One region of the Comamonas sp. MYb396 genome, then DNA from elsewhere that is predicted to be linked to it. Evidence: predicted binding sites of a transcription regulator. Region 1 holds the regulator's gene; each other region holds the start of a gene.
What was found. Region 1 encodes sigma-54, which starts transcription at its own class of promoters, with help from an activator protein. Its sites were predicted from a motif close to TGGCANGNAANCTGCTTT; they were not measured.
Positions count from the first base shown of each region.

Region 1 (3,105 bases):
ACCTGCCCACCAGCACCTTCCCCGACCTGGCCCCACTGCAGGCCCACTGGCGCGAGATCCGCGAAGAGGCCATCGGCCTGCACCAGGCCATGCAGATCAAGGCGGCGGCCAACAACGACGACGCGGGCTTCAACTCCTTCTTCAAGACCGGCTGGAAGCGCTTCTACCTGAAGTGGTATGGCCAGGCCCACCCGTCTGCGATGGAGCTGTGCCCCAAGACCACGGCGCTGGTGCAGTCCATCCCCGGCATCAAGGCCGCCATGTTTGCCGAGCTGCCACCCGGCGCCAAGCTCAACCTGCACCGCGATCCCTATGCCGGCTCGCTGCGCTACCACCTCGCCGTGCTGGCGCCCAATGATGACCGCTGCATGATCGAGGTCGATGGCACGCCCTACAGCTGGCGCGAGGGCGAAGGCGTGATCTTTGACGAGACCTTTATGCACTGGGCCGAGAACGGCTCCGAAGGCAACCGCATCGTGCTGTTCTGCGATGTCGAGCGCCCGATGACCAATGGCTTTGCACAGTGGCTCAACCGCTGGCTGGGCACGCATGTGGTGGCTGCTGCCAGCTCGCCCAACAACGAAGGCGATCCGCGCGGCTTCATCAGCCGCATCTTCAAGATCTCGTTCTACATGGGCCAGTACCGCCGCCGCTTCAAGGCCTGGAACAAGACCGCCTACAAGCTCACCAAGTTCGGCCTGATGCTGGCCGTACTGGCCTTGTTCATCTGGTGGCTGTGGCCGAAGTAAAACGGCGCCATCCGAAAGCAAAAACCGCAGTGCATAACGCAACTGCGGTTTTTTTATGGGCCCGGGCTGCTTGCGTTTACAGCGCCTTGCGCAGGCTGGCCGGCGGGATGCGCATCGCCTCGCGGTACTTGGCCACCGTGCGGCGCGCGCATTCAATGCCCTGGGCCTGCAGCAGATCGGCGATTTTTGCATCCGACAGCGGCTTCTTCGCGCTTTCCTCGTCCAGCAGCTGCTTGATCAGCGCCTTGACGGCCGTGCTCGACGCGCTGCCGCCTGTCTCGGTGCCCAGGCCCGAGCCAAAAAAGTACTTGAGCTCAAACGTGCCCTGCGGCGTGGCCATGTACTTGGCCGTCGTCACGCGGCTGATGGTGGATTCGTGCAGGCCCAGCTCATCGGCAATCTCGCGCAGCACCATGGGGCGCATCGCCAGCTCGCCATGCACAAAGAAATTGCGCTGGCGCTCGACGATGGCCTGCGAGACGCGCAAGATGGTGTCAAAGCGCTGCTGGATGTTCTTGATGAACCAGCGCGCCTCCTGCAGCCGCTGCTGCAGCGCGCCATGGCCTTCGCTGCCCTTGTGGCTGCGCAAGGCATTGGCGTAGACATCCTGCACGCGCAGGCGCGGCATCACCTCGGCATTGAGCTGCACGCTGAAACCGGGCACCGGCAGGCCGCGCTCATTGCTGGGTCGCACGATGACATCGGGGATGATGGTGTTGCGGTCCACATCGGCATAGGGCCGGCCGGGGCGGGGTTCGAGCTTGGCGATCAGCGCCAGCGCGCTGCGCACCGCCGCCTCGTTACAGCCGGTCAGCTGCACCAGCTTGCGCACATCACGGCGCGCCAGCAGATCAAGGGACTCCTGGCAGACCAGCAAGGCAGTCTCCAGCGCCAGCGCATCGGCCTCGGGCGTGTCCGAGCCCTCTTCATCCAAGAGGCGCTGCTGGGCCTTGATCTGCAGCTGCATGCACTCGGACAGGTTGCGCGCGCCCACACCAATCGGCTCCAGGCTTTGCAGCAAGCGCAGCGCCACGGTCAGGTGGTGCAGCAGCGCCTCGTAGCGCTCGGGGTCCGAGGCATCGCCAAAGCTTTGCGCGAGCTCGGCCAGCGTTTCTTCGAGGTAGCCGTCGTCGTTCAGCGATTCGATCAGAAAGTAGAGTGCGGCCCGGTCTTCCTGGCACAGGCGCAGCGACAAGGCCTGGCGGTGCAGCACATCCTGCAGGCTCAGGTGCTCGCTGCGCCGGTCGGACATCGGCGTCTCGTCGTCGTCATCGCCTGCGCTGGAGCGGGCGGGCAGATCGCCGCCCCACTCTTCCCAGTCCGATGCCGAATCGCCGGCAGCGGCCTCGGCATCGACGCCGGTTTCCTTGCCCGCAGCAAAATCCAGCGGCTGGTCGGAGGTTCCGGGCTCGAAATCGCTGCTGTTGTTGGTGTCGGCGCTGGCAGCAGTATCGGCAACCTTGTCGGCTGCTTCTGCAGCTTCGGCAGATTCAGCGGCTTCTTTACCGGCTTCGGCCTCGGTTGCCTCTTCGCCCTCACGCTCCAGAAACGGGTTTTCGTCGAGCATCTGCTCGACTTCCTGCGTCAGCTCCTGCGTGGACAGCTGCAACAGGCGAATCGACTGCTGCAGCTGGGGCGTCAGGGTCAGATTCTGCGATACGCGCAGCGACAGCGACGGCATCATGGCTGCGCCTTTGCAGCGGCTGCGGCAGTTGGCAACAGATCAGCCCTACCGGGCCCGCAACGCGGGTCGGTAGCTTGGCTGGCACGCCCGCCAAGGCGTGCGGTGTCACATACGGAAATGTTCACCCAGATACACCCTCCGGACCTCTGCGTTCTCCACAATCTCTTGCGGCGTCCCGGCGGCCAGCACCTTGCCATCGCTGATGATGCAGGCATGGTCACAGATACCCAGGGTTTCGCGCACATTGTGGTCGGTGATCAGCACGCCAATGCCGCGCTCCTTGAGGAAGGCGACAATGCGCTGGATCTCGATCACGGCGATGGGGTCGATGCCGGCGAAGGGCTCGTCGAGCAAGATGAAACGGGGCTGGGTGGCCAGTGCACGGGCGATCTCGACGCGGCGGCGCTCACCGCCGGACAGCGCCACCGACGGTGACTCGCGCAGGTGCTCGACCCGCAGCTCCTGCAGCAGCGCGGTGAGCTGGCGCTCGACCTCGGCGCGCGAGAGCGGCTTGCCATGCTCATCCTTTTGCAGCTCCAGCACGGCGCGCACATTGTCCTGCACGCTGAGCTTGCGAAAGATCGAGGCTTCCTGCGGCAGGTAGGACAGGCCCAGCTGCGAGCGCTGGTGGATCGGCATATTGGCCACCGACTGCCCATCGATGCGGATATC
Region 1 covers NZ_JBBGYU010000011.1:15,029-18,133, reverse strand. The annotation lists gene WH265_RS21330 (aspartyl/asparaginyl beta-hydroxylase domain-containing protein) at 1-749, shown strand, start outside; gene WH265_RS21325 (RNA polymerase factor sigma-54) at 826-2,433, opposite strand; gene lptB (LPS export ABC transporter ATP-binding protein) at 2,539-3,105, opposite strand, start outside.

Region 2 (3,105 bases), on a different contig from region 1:
CCTCTTCAGTTCTGTGAAGAGTTAAAAGGTCATTAACCGCAGATTGTTGAGCTCTGGTTGAGCCAGGATTACTAATTCGCCAAACTTCGTTAGCGACAAATGGTGAACCCCATAATTTTGTTATTTGCTGAAGAGTTATTATAATAAATATAAAATACAGCACACCTAAAAGCACTACAACAATTCTCTTTTCATAGAATTTCAAAAGGCCGAAAAATATATAAATCAGCAAAAAACAAAAACCCAATACCGCCAAGTAGTTTCGATGCTCAAAATATAACTCCAACGGTATGAATGTCGACTCAATCTGATGACAACCAAGAAACCAAAATACAGCAAATAATGTATATTTTAATATGTTTTTTTGGAACTCATTTTTGACGCGGGAAAACAGAAATACTCCACCACCTATCACTGCAAGCCAAGCCGCGGCAGCTATATATGGCAACAACATGCTCCAAGAATATACAGAATGACCATCATGGTACGGGCCTAGTAGAAAAGTACGCGGCAAAAATGATTGCCGCATGTACTCCCAAAGGATTATTGATTCACTTGCCAGCCTTTCAGAAAGAGAGAAATCTCTATTGAATTTATAATTATTCTGAATACCATCCCAGCTAATATAAAGATGCACAAATAAAAGTAGGGTAACAATTAATCCTGCGATTGATAGCCATGCCGCCCACAAAATTTTTCTTCCACGCCCCGCACTACTCCACGACTTTTTATCAATGAAAAAGAAAAACTCAACCAATGCAACCAATGTTGCAACCATCACACCATTTTCTTTAGAAAAATAAGCCAATAAGCCACCAATAAGCAGCAGTGCACTTATAAAAAATATATTTAAAACTGAAGGAATAGAGTGCGTATTTTTATCTCTAACAAGAACATAACCATACAAGGTCAACAGCACAAAAAAAGCTGACACATGCGTCATGCGCTGTACTGGCAACAAAATGCCGCTAGCATGAATAGGTAATAGCAACCACAAAATTGCTCCTAGTGCACTCATGTAGGAAGACAGGTTACTCAAAACGCTATCTTTTTGATAGAGTCTTCGAATAAATAGAAAAATCAACATCCCATTGACGCAATGGAGAATTAGAGTAGTTTTTGAAAACCCCCATGGATTCTTCGGCCAGTCAGCATAGTTCGCCAAAAATGTTACAAGGGAAATAACGCGCCCACCAGGCCCCGCCACTCCACCAAATAGAAAATCAATCAGGCCATCGCGTGAACTCACGTCCGCTAGTCCGCGTAAGTTGATATAGTCATCAAAGCCCCACATCATTCCTTCTGCCTGTTTGTAAAGGAGAAATGCAATGGTGATTCCAGTAATCAAAATACCAAGAGGAATAAGACGTATTTTCACCGAACCAATACTCATAATGTAGTCATAAAAAAAGCCCGACATATGTCGGGCTTTTAGGAATTATACTAAGAAAGTATCAACGGAATGCGGAAGCACGGTACTTTTCAGCGAAGCTGCAAGTTCCCTTCCAAGTGACACTGCCGCCTGCATCAGTGGGCGTGATAGAGCACGTACCTGTGGCAACCTTGCTATTGACTTTGTTGCCGTAGGTCGCTTCAATAACACCATTAGCTTTAACGAGGACCTGCGTCACATATGAGCCACGAATCGATCCTGCGGCAGCTACGCCAGCGGAACCATTGCTAGCAGGAAAGCGACCGCGTTCAGACCAAAAATCGATAACACCATTCTTGGCACCGCCCATCAAAACCGGACCTTCCGACACTTGCGTACGGATGGTGTAGTCTTGGTAAGCAGGCAGAGCGATAGCAGCCAAAATACCGATAATCGCCACAACGATCATCAGTTCGATCAGGGTGAAACCCTTTTGCATAGTACGCAGCATGTTGAATCCTCTCTATGTAACCAGTGATTAGGTAGCCTTGTCGAACTGACTTGGCGTGTGGTGTAGACAGCAAGTGCTGTGCCAACTTCTCAGCGCCTGCAGGGCGCGGCCCGCGCTGACAAAAATGCGGCGTTTTGTTAACTTATTGTGGAAGACGTTCATAAATGTCACCCCGCTATGCGTTCTGTCATTTTTGTCACCTCGACCGATAGCGCTGTACGGTGAATCCGCGAAGAACCAACAAAAAATGGCACCCGCAGGTGCCATTGTCTAAGGTGAGCCAACCTAAGCTGCTAGACGCAGCCTACCCCAAAAACTCATAAGCCATCCCCGCCAGCTCAATCCTATCCCCCTTGTGCATCGACAGCCCCACGCCATTGAGCGCCTGGCCATTGAGCACCACATCGGCCGAGCCGTCAACCTTGGTGGCGATATAGCCCTTGCCGCGCTTGGTCAGCGCAGCAACAGCGATCCCAGGGCGGCCAACAGTGGTGACGACCTTGGACAGGATGATGTCTTCGCTGGCGCCGCTGACGGCGCGCAGGTAGGGGCTGGGGGTGTAGGGCTGCTCTTCGGCAGGGGGGAAGTCGGCGGGGACCGTGGGGCTGTCTTCGCCGTGGTCGGCATGGGCGGGCTTGGCCGTCAGGCTGCCGGCTTCGCTGGCATGCATGTAATGGCTTTCGGGCACGAGAGAGTTCATCAAAAAGCGGATGCGGCATTTGCCGATGTCCAGCAGGTCACCGCTTTGCAGCACCTGGCGGCGCACCTTCAAGCCGTTGACCTTGGTGCCATTGGTGCTGCCCAGGTCTTCGACGACGACGATGCCGATCTTCTTCTCATAGGTGAAGGCCACATGCTCGCCGCTGACCGCCATGTCGGTCAGCACGATGTCGTTGGTGGAACGGCGCCCCAGGGTGGCCCTGGACTCCGTCAGCATGTAGTCCTGGATCACCACTCCATCTAATGAAACTATGAGTCTTGGCATATTGATAAACCTCGTCACGATTATATGCACATAAGCTATACAAATGACACTTTCGATACGCGGTTGACAAAGGATCACGATGTGTTGGGTGCTACCGGATTTTAGTTACGGGTTTACCCTTGATTCCCCTTGATGACTGATGCCGATCAATGCGTTGGCTGCTGCAGGCGCTCTTTCCCCTTGACGATGCACCCTCTCTGCAGCCCGGCGTAGAAATGCAAAAAGCGCCCGAAGGCG
Region 2 covers NZ_JBBGYU010000003.1:193,870-196,974, forward strand. The annotation lists gene WH265_RS08670 (hypothetical protein) at 1-1,420, opposite strand, end outside; gene WH265_RS08675 (pilin) at 1,455-1,871, opposite strand; gene WH265_RS08680 (FHA domain-containing protein) at 2,188-2,868, opposite strand.
Region 2: WH265_RS08675 (pilin) is a predicted target of sigma-54. The motif match lies at 1,950-1,967, and genes of this name have one in related genera.

Region 3 (3,105 bases), on a different contig from region 1:
ATCGTCTCGGAAGTTGCTTACCGAAAGCTTGGCTGACAAAAGGCTACTTTCGCGGATAGACGCTCCAGTAAACGCTTGCTGGTCGGCCAACTTCTGGATCGCTTGGATTTGGGCCTCGCTCAGAGGTCCATCGTCTAGTTCGTAGCCTACTGGCTCTGGGGTAGAAGATGGATCTAGTCGCGAGGTCTTGGATTGACTGTGCGTTGCCATAGTGATCCATCCTTTTGTTGACCGCAAATGCACATTGCTGCAGCATTAGGTTCGCTGATGCACTTAGTCAGTGGGATCATCCATCCTATCAACGAATTAATCTGCATAGTAAACGCAGGGATCTAAAGGCGAAAGCCAGATCAACGGATCTGGCTTTCTAGTCGCGTTCAGGAAAACAGAGTCGCCTGGCGCTTACACATCACGGACAGGAGCTAAAGTGCTCGTGAGCCGATCTCAAAAATGGACGACAACTAAGTTGTCCAAATAGTTAGCCGCTACCTAACTTTCCCACTACTTGCTCTTTATAAGCCGACCGTGGGCAGTGCTACGCGGACCTCAATGTATGTTTAAAGATCGAGGAGGCTCATGCCCGATCATGCCCCGATATTAGTCGAAAACGCGGGCGAAGTGAAACACGTGTGCTCACGTTGGCTGTGGCTGTTGTTATGACGCCAAACGCAGGGTTCATTTCCTCTGCCAACGGCGTGGGAACCCCTTGCGAAACTTTGGCCGCGAGATGCTGGCCACACTGAACAGGCTGTACGTGTTCATATCTGAGAAGGTGGTGCAGCAGCTAATTAATGACGAGTGTCTATACGTTCTGAAGGCCACTCGAAAGCGCTTTGTTTGTATGTTCGGCGTAGCAAGTAGCGCCTTCAACGATCGTCGTTGCTACCTTCAAAAATATTTCTGCGAAATTGAAGCAAGTGGCTGCATCACTTGCTTTACAAATGTGCAGTGCACATGCGGGCTAATGTTATTAAGCAAGTGTTACGCAACTTATATCGTTCCGACTCCTTGGGCAGATCGGCCGGTGCCAGGTTGACGGTGATGCGCTTGTTGTGCGGAAACTCCAGCCCGCTGTTTTGCAGCGCCGAGCGCACGCGCTCGCGCGCTTCCTTCACTTCCAGATCGGCCAGGCCGACCAGGGTAAAGCTGGGCAGGCCATTGGCCAGATGGACTTCAACACTGACGGGATGGCCGGTGAGCCCGACCAGGGCCCGGCTGTGCACCACGGCGAGACTCATGGGCGGGCTTCCTTGTGGTTTTGCACCTTTTTGGTGCATTGCGAAGCACCTCTTGGAGGCACGGCTGCCACCAGCATCGCAAAAGTCGCTGGCAGCAACAAGTGGCGACAGCCCGGGGCCGGCGTGGCGGCGGCGCCGGCCTGCCATCCCGCGCCCCCGCCCGCCCTGTGGCGGCTCAGAACGTAAGCATTTGCAAAAAAATATAGCGCGCTGCGCTTGTCTGGTGCGCGCAACGCAGCGGGTAGCGCTGGGTTTGGCACGCTCTGTGCATTGTGCTTGCCACAAACGGATGGGTCGAATTCATCAACAAGGAGTGTGGCAATGGCAATGAGCAACAGAGGCTGGATGGTGGTGGCGGGTGCAGCGTTCCTGGCGCTGCCAATGGTGGCAAGCGCGCAGCTGACCGCCAATGTGAGCGTGACCACGAACTACAAGTTCCGCGGTCAGGACCAGAAGTCCTCTAGTGCCCAATGGGTCAAGCCCGCACTCCAGGGAGGGGTCGACTACGCCTTTGGCGACAGCGGCTTTTATGTGGGGAACTGGAACTCCACCGTCGACTGGCTCGACAACAACAAGCTGGAGATGGATTTCTACGGTGGCTACAAGTTCAAGGCCGCTGATGTGGACTGGGATGTGGGTCTGCTGACCTATGTCTACCCCGGCAACACGCTGGGCAACACCACCGAACTGTATGGCTCGGGCACCTTGGGTCCCGTGACCGTGAAGTACTCGCACACCGTGTCGAAGGATTACTTTGGCTGGGCCGGCACCAAGTACGACAGCACGTACAAGGGCCGCAACACCGGTTACCTGAATGTGGCATTTGCCCAGGAAGTGGCGCCCAAGACGACCTTGAAGCTGGCCGTGGGCTACACGCGCTTTTCGAGCGACATCAAGGACCTGGGCGTGCCCAACTACCTGGACTACAGCGTGGGCGGTGCCTACGACCTGGGTGACGGCTTCTCGCTGAGCGCCGCCTGGGTGGGCGCCAACAAGACGGGTGCCTTTGGCTTTGTGAACAAGGGTCGCGCGATCGTGTCGCTGACCAAGGCTTTTTGATGCAGCGCCGCTGCAATAAGTGACGACAGGAGAGACTATGAACATGAAACTGGTAGTGGCGGTGATCAAGCCCTTCAAGCTCGATGAAGTGCGTGAGGCGCTGTCCGATATTGGGGTGCAAGGCATCACGGTGAGCGAGGTCAAGGGCTTTGGCCGTCAGAAGGGCCATACCGAGCTGTACCGAGGCGCCGAGTACGTGGTGGACTTCCTGCCCAAGGTGAAGCTGGAGATTGCGGTGGCCGAGGACCTGGTGGACCGGGTGATCGAGGCCATCGAGAACGCAGCGCGCACCGGCAAGATCGGCGACGGCAAGATCTTTGTCTCGCCGCTGGAGCAGGTGGTGCGTATCCGTACCGGCGAAACCGGCCCGAACGCGATCTAAAAAACAGCGCTCCGCGCTGGCAAGGCGCGCGCAACAAGCCAATTTATCTTGAAGGTGTGAACAACATGAGACGACTTCTTTCCTTGGCAGGGCTGGCGGCAGTGGCACTGGCCACTGCGGGCAACGCGGCTGCGGCCGATGCGGCAGCTCCCGTTCTGAATGCAGGCGATACCGCCTGGATCATGACCTCGACCATGCTGGTGATCCTGATGGTCATCCCGGGTCTGGCGCTGTTCTATGGCGGTCTGGTGCGCAGCAAGAACATGCTGTCGGTGCTGGCCCAGGTGTTCACGATCTTCTCGCTGATCACCGTGCTGTGGACCATCTACGGCTACTCGCTGACCTTCTCCGGTGAAGGCAACTTCTTTGGCGACTTCGGCAAGGTGTTCCTGATGGGCATCACGCCCGATACCTTGTCGGGTGCGA
Region 3 covers NZ_JBBGYU010000017.1:4,355-7,459, forward strand. The annotation lists partial or broken gene WH265_RS24015 (magnesium chelatase domain-containing protein) at 987-1,238, opposite strand; gene WH265_RS24020 (TorF family putative porin) at 1,566-2,297, shown strand; gene glnK (P-II family nitrogen regulator) at 2,341-2,679, shown strand; gene WH265_RS24030 (ammonium transporter) at 2,745-3,105, shown strand, end outside.
Region 3: WH265_RS24020 (TorF family putative porin) is a predicted target of sigma-54. The motif match lies at 1,493-1,510, and genes of this name have one in related genera.

Region 4 (3,105 bases), on a different contig from region 1:
CGTGTGAGCGACTCTCAATGCTGGCTTTCCTGGTGCAGGCTTTGGTCCAAGCCATCCAGCTCCTGCTGCGCCGTCACCCGCAAAGGCAGCAGCACCCGGATGATGGTCAGCAAAATAGCGGTGCCCGCTGCGCTGTAGACGGCCACAGCCGCCACGGCCACCAGCTGGTTGAGCACGGTCGCATCCACACCGGCAATGGCGCGGTCGGCAAACAAGGCGGTGAGCAGCGAGCCGGCAATGCCGCCCACGCCGTGCACGCCAAACACATCAAGCGAGTCATCCACACCCAGGCGGCGCTTGAGCCAGGTGGCGCCCCAAAAGCAGGCCACGCCCGCAATAAGGCCAATGGCGACCGCGCCGCCCACCTGCACAAAGCCGGCCGCCGGGGTAATGGCCACCAGCCCCCCAATCAGGCCAGAGAGCACGCCCAGCAAGGTGGGCGCGCCGCGCACCCACCACTCGACCAGCATCCAGGACAGCGCGCCCGCAGCGGCCGCCACCATGGTCACCAGCATCGCCAGCGCGGCACGGCCATCGGCCGACAGCGCCGAGCCGGCATTGAAGCCAAACCAGCCAATCAGCAGCAGCGCGGCGCCCATCGCCGTCCAGCCCAGGCTGTGCGGCTCAAAGGCCTGGCGGCCATAGCCCTGGCGCCGGCCCAGCATGGCCGCGCAGACGAGGGCCGAGACGCCCGCATTGACGTGCACCACCGCGCCACCGGCAAAGTCCAGCGCGCCCAGCTTGTTGAGCCAGCCATCGCTCTCCCAGACCCAGTGGGCCACCGGCGCATAGACCAGCACGCTCCACAGCCCCGAGAACAGCAGCAGCGCCGAAAAGCGCATGCGCTCGACCACGGCGCCAATGATCAAGGTGGTGGTGATGACAGCAAAGGCCATCTGGAACAGCGCATAGAGCGACTCGGGCAGATGGGGCGCCAGGTGGCTAACCGACACGGTGCCCGCTGCCGCATCCAGGCGCATCGATGAGAACCAGGCCCGGTCCAGCCCGCCCAGCCAGGCGCTGGACTTGCTGAAGGCCAGCGAATAGCCCAGCGCAAACCAGGTGAGCGCCACCACGGCCGCCACCGCAAACACGGCCACCATCGTGTTGACCACGTTCTTGCGCCGCACCAGCCCGGCATAGAAGAGCGCAATGCCCGGCAGTGTCATCAGCAACACCAGCACCGTAGAGACCAAGAGCCAGGCCGTATCGGCCTTGTCAATCGCAGCCATCTGCACCATTTGCATGCCATCCCCTTTGTACGTTGTCATCCATTGCGGGTTTGTTTCAAAAGGTAGCAGTTTCTATGCCATGGGCCGGGAAAGCGCCTGGATACGGGGCCTGCGGGCATGCGCAGGGGTGGCCAGCGCTGCCAGCTAAAGCCCGATCGCACCACATCGGTGCCCTGGGCGATGGACCAAGCCCTCAAAAGAAAGCCGGCGCTTGCATCGCTGCAGGCGCCGGTTCTGTAGGAAGGGGTTAAAGCGGGGTTCAGTCCGCCGCCAACACCTTGCCCGGGTTCATCAGCCCCAGCGGATCGAGCGCCTGCTTGATCGCCCGCATGGCGGCCAACTCCTGCGGCGTACGGCTAAAGCCCAGGTAAGGCATCTTGTGCAGGCCAATGCCATGCTCGGCCGAGACGCTGCCCTGGAACTGCTGCACCAGGCCGTACAGCACGGCTTCCAGCGCCTCGTCCTCGCCAAGGATGGTTTGGCTGTCGGTGGTCACGTGCAGGTTGCCGTCGCCCACATGGCCAAAGAACAGGCTGTGGTGGCCGGGCCAGCGCGCATCAAAGGCGGCGCGGCAGGCGGCGGCAAAGCGGCCGATATCCACCTGGGGCAGGCTGACGTCAAAGTTCACCGGAGGGTGCATGTGCGCGGTCATCTCGGCGGGTGCCTCGCGCAGCTTCCACAGGCTTTTGGCCTGCTCGCTCGATTGCGCAATCACTGCATCCACCACCTCACCGGCCTCCATGGCCTCGCCCAAGGCCTCTTCCACCGCAGCGCGCAGCGCAGCCTCGTCCTTGCCATCCACATCGATCAGCGCCTGCAGCGGGTGCTGCTGGTCAAAGGCCGGCTGCAGCTTTTGCCACTGGATGGAGGTCTGCACAAAGTCGCTCCACATCAGCTCAAACGCGGCCACGCTGTTGCCAAAACGGGCCTGCATGCGCGCCAGCACCGCCAGCGCCTCGTCAAAGCCGGGCAGCGCCACCATGCAGGTGGCCTTGGCCTGCGGGGCGGGCCGCAGGCGCAGCAGCACACGGGTGATGATGCCCAAGGTGCCCTCGGCACCGATAAAGAACTGCTTGAGGTCGTAGCCGGTGTTGTTCTTCAGCATGGGGCGCAGCATCGGCAGCACCGTGCCATCGGCCAGCACCACCTCCAGCCCCAGCACCTGCTCGCGCATCATGCCGTTTTGCAGCACGCCATTGCCGCCCGCATTGGTCGAGACATTGCCACCAATCTGGCAGCTGCCGCGCGCGCCCAGGTCCACGCCAAACACCCAGCCCGCCGCCACGGCCGCTTCCTGCACCGTCTGCAGGGTGACGCCGGCCTGCACCGTCATCAGGCCGGTGCGGGCATTCACGTCCTCGATCTGCTGCATGCGGTCCAAAGCCACCGCCACGCCCTGGGCCACTGGCACGGCCGCGCCGGCCAGGCCCGTCAGCCCGCCCTGGGGCACCACCGGCACCCGGTGGGCATGGCAGATGCGCAGCAAGGCACTGACCTCTTCGGTGCTGCGCGGGCGCAGCAGCGCCAGCGGCGGCACCGGCGGGGTTCCGCTCCAGTCGGTCCAGTACTTCTCGGGGATGGCGCCCGCGCCGCGCGAAAAGCCGTTGGGGCCCACCGCTTGCTCAAGATCGGTCCAGAAAGCCGCCGCAGGAGCGGCTGCCGCGTTGTCGGTGCTAGAGGTAGTCATAGCCCGCTATTGTCGGCCGATTTGCCTGCCGGGCGCGGTCTGCCAGCAGCAAAACCTGCTCGGTCAGTAGAGCAAAAAAAGGCATCCCTGGCCTGTAGTTACAGCCTGGGATGCCGTTGGGGCGGAACTGCGGTCAGCGTGCCGGTTGCTGCACGTAGGCCAGCAAGGTCTCCACCATGCGGCGCA
Region 4 covers NZ_JBBGYU010000003.1:450,711-453,815, forward strand. The annotation lists gene WH265_RS09770 (ammonium transporter) at 15-1,247, opposite strand; gene WH265_RS09775 (FAD-binding oxidoreductase) at 1,492-2,919, opposite strand; gene hutG (N-formylglutamate deformylase) at 3,053-3,105, opposite strand, start outside.
Region 4: WH265_RS09770 (ammonium transporter) is a predicted target of sigma-54. The motif match lies at 1,295-1,312, and genes of this name have one in related genera.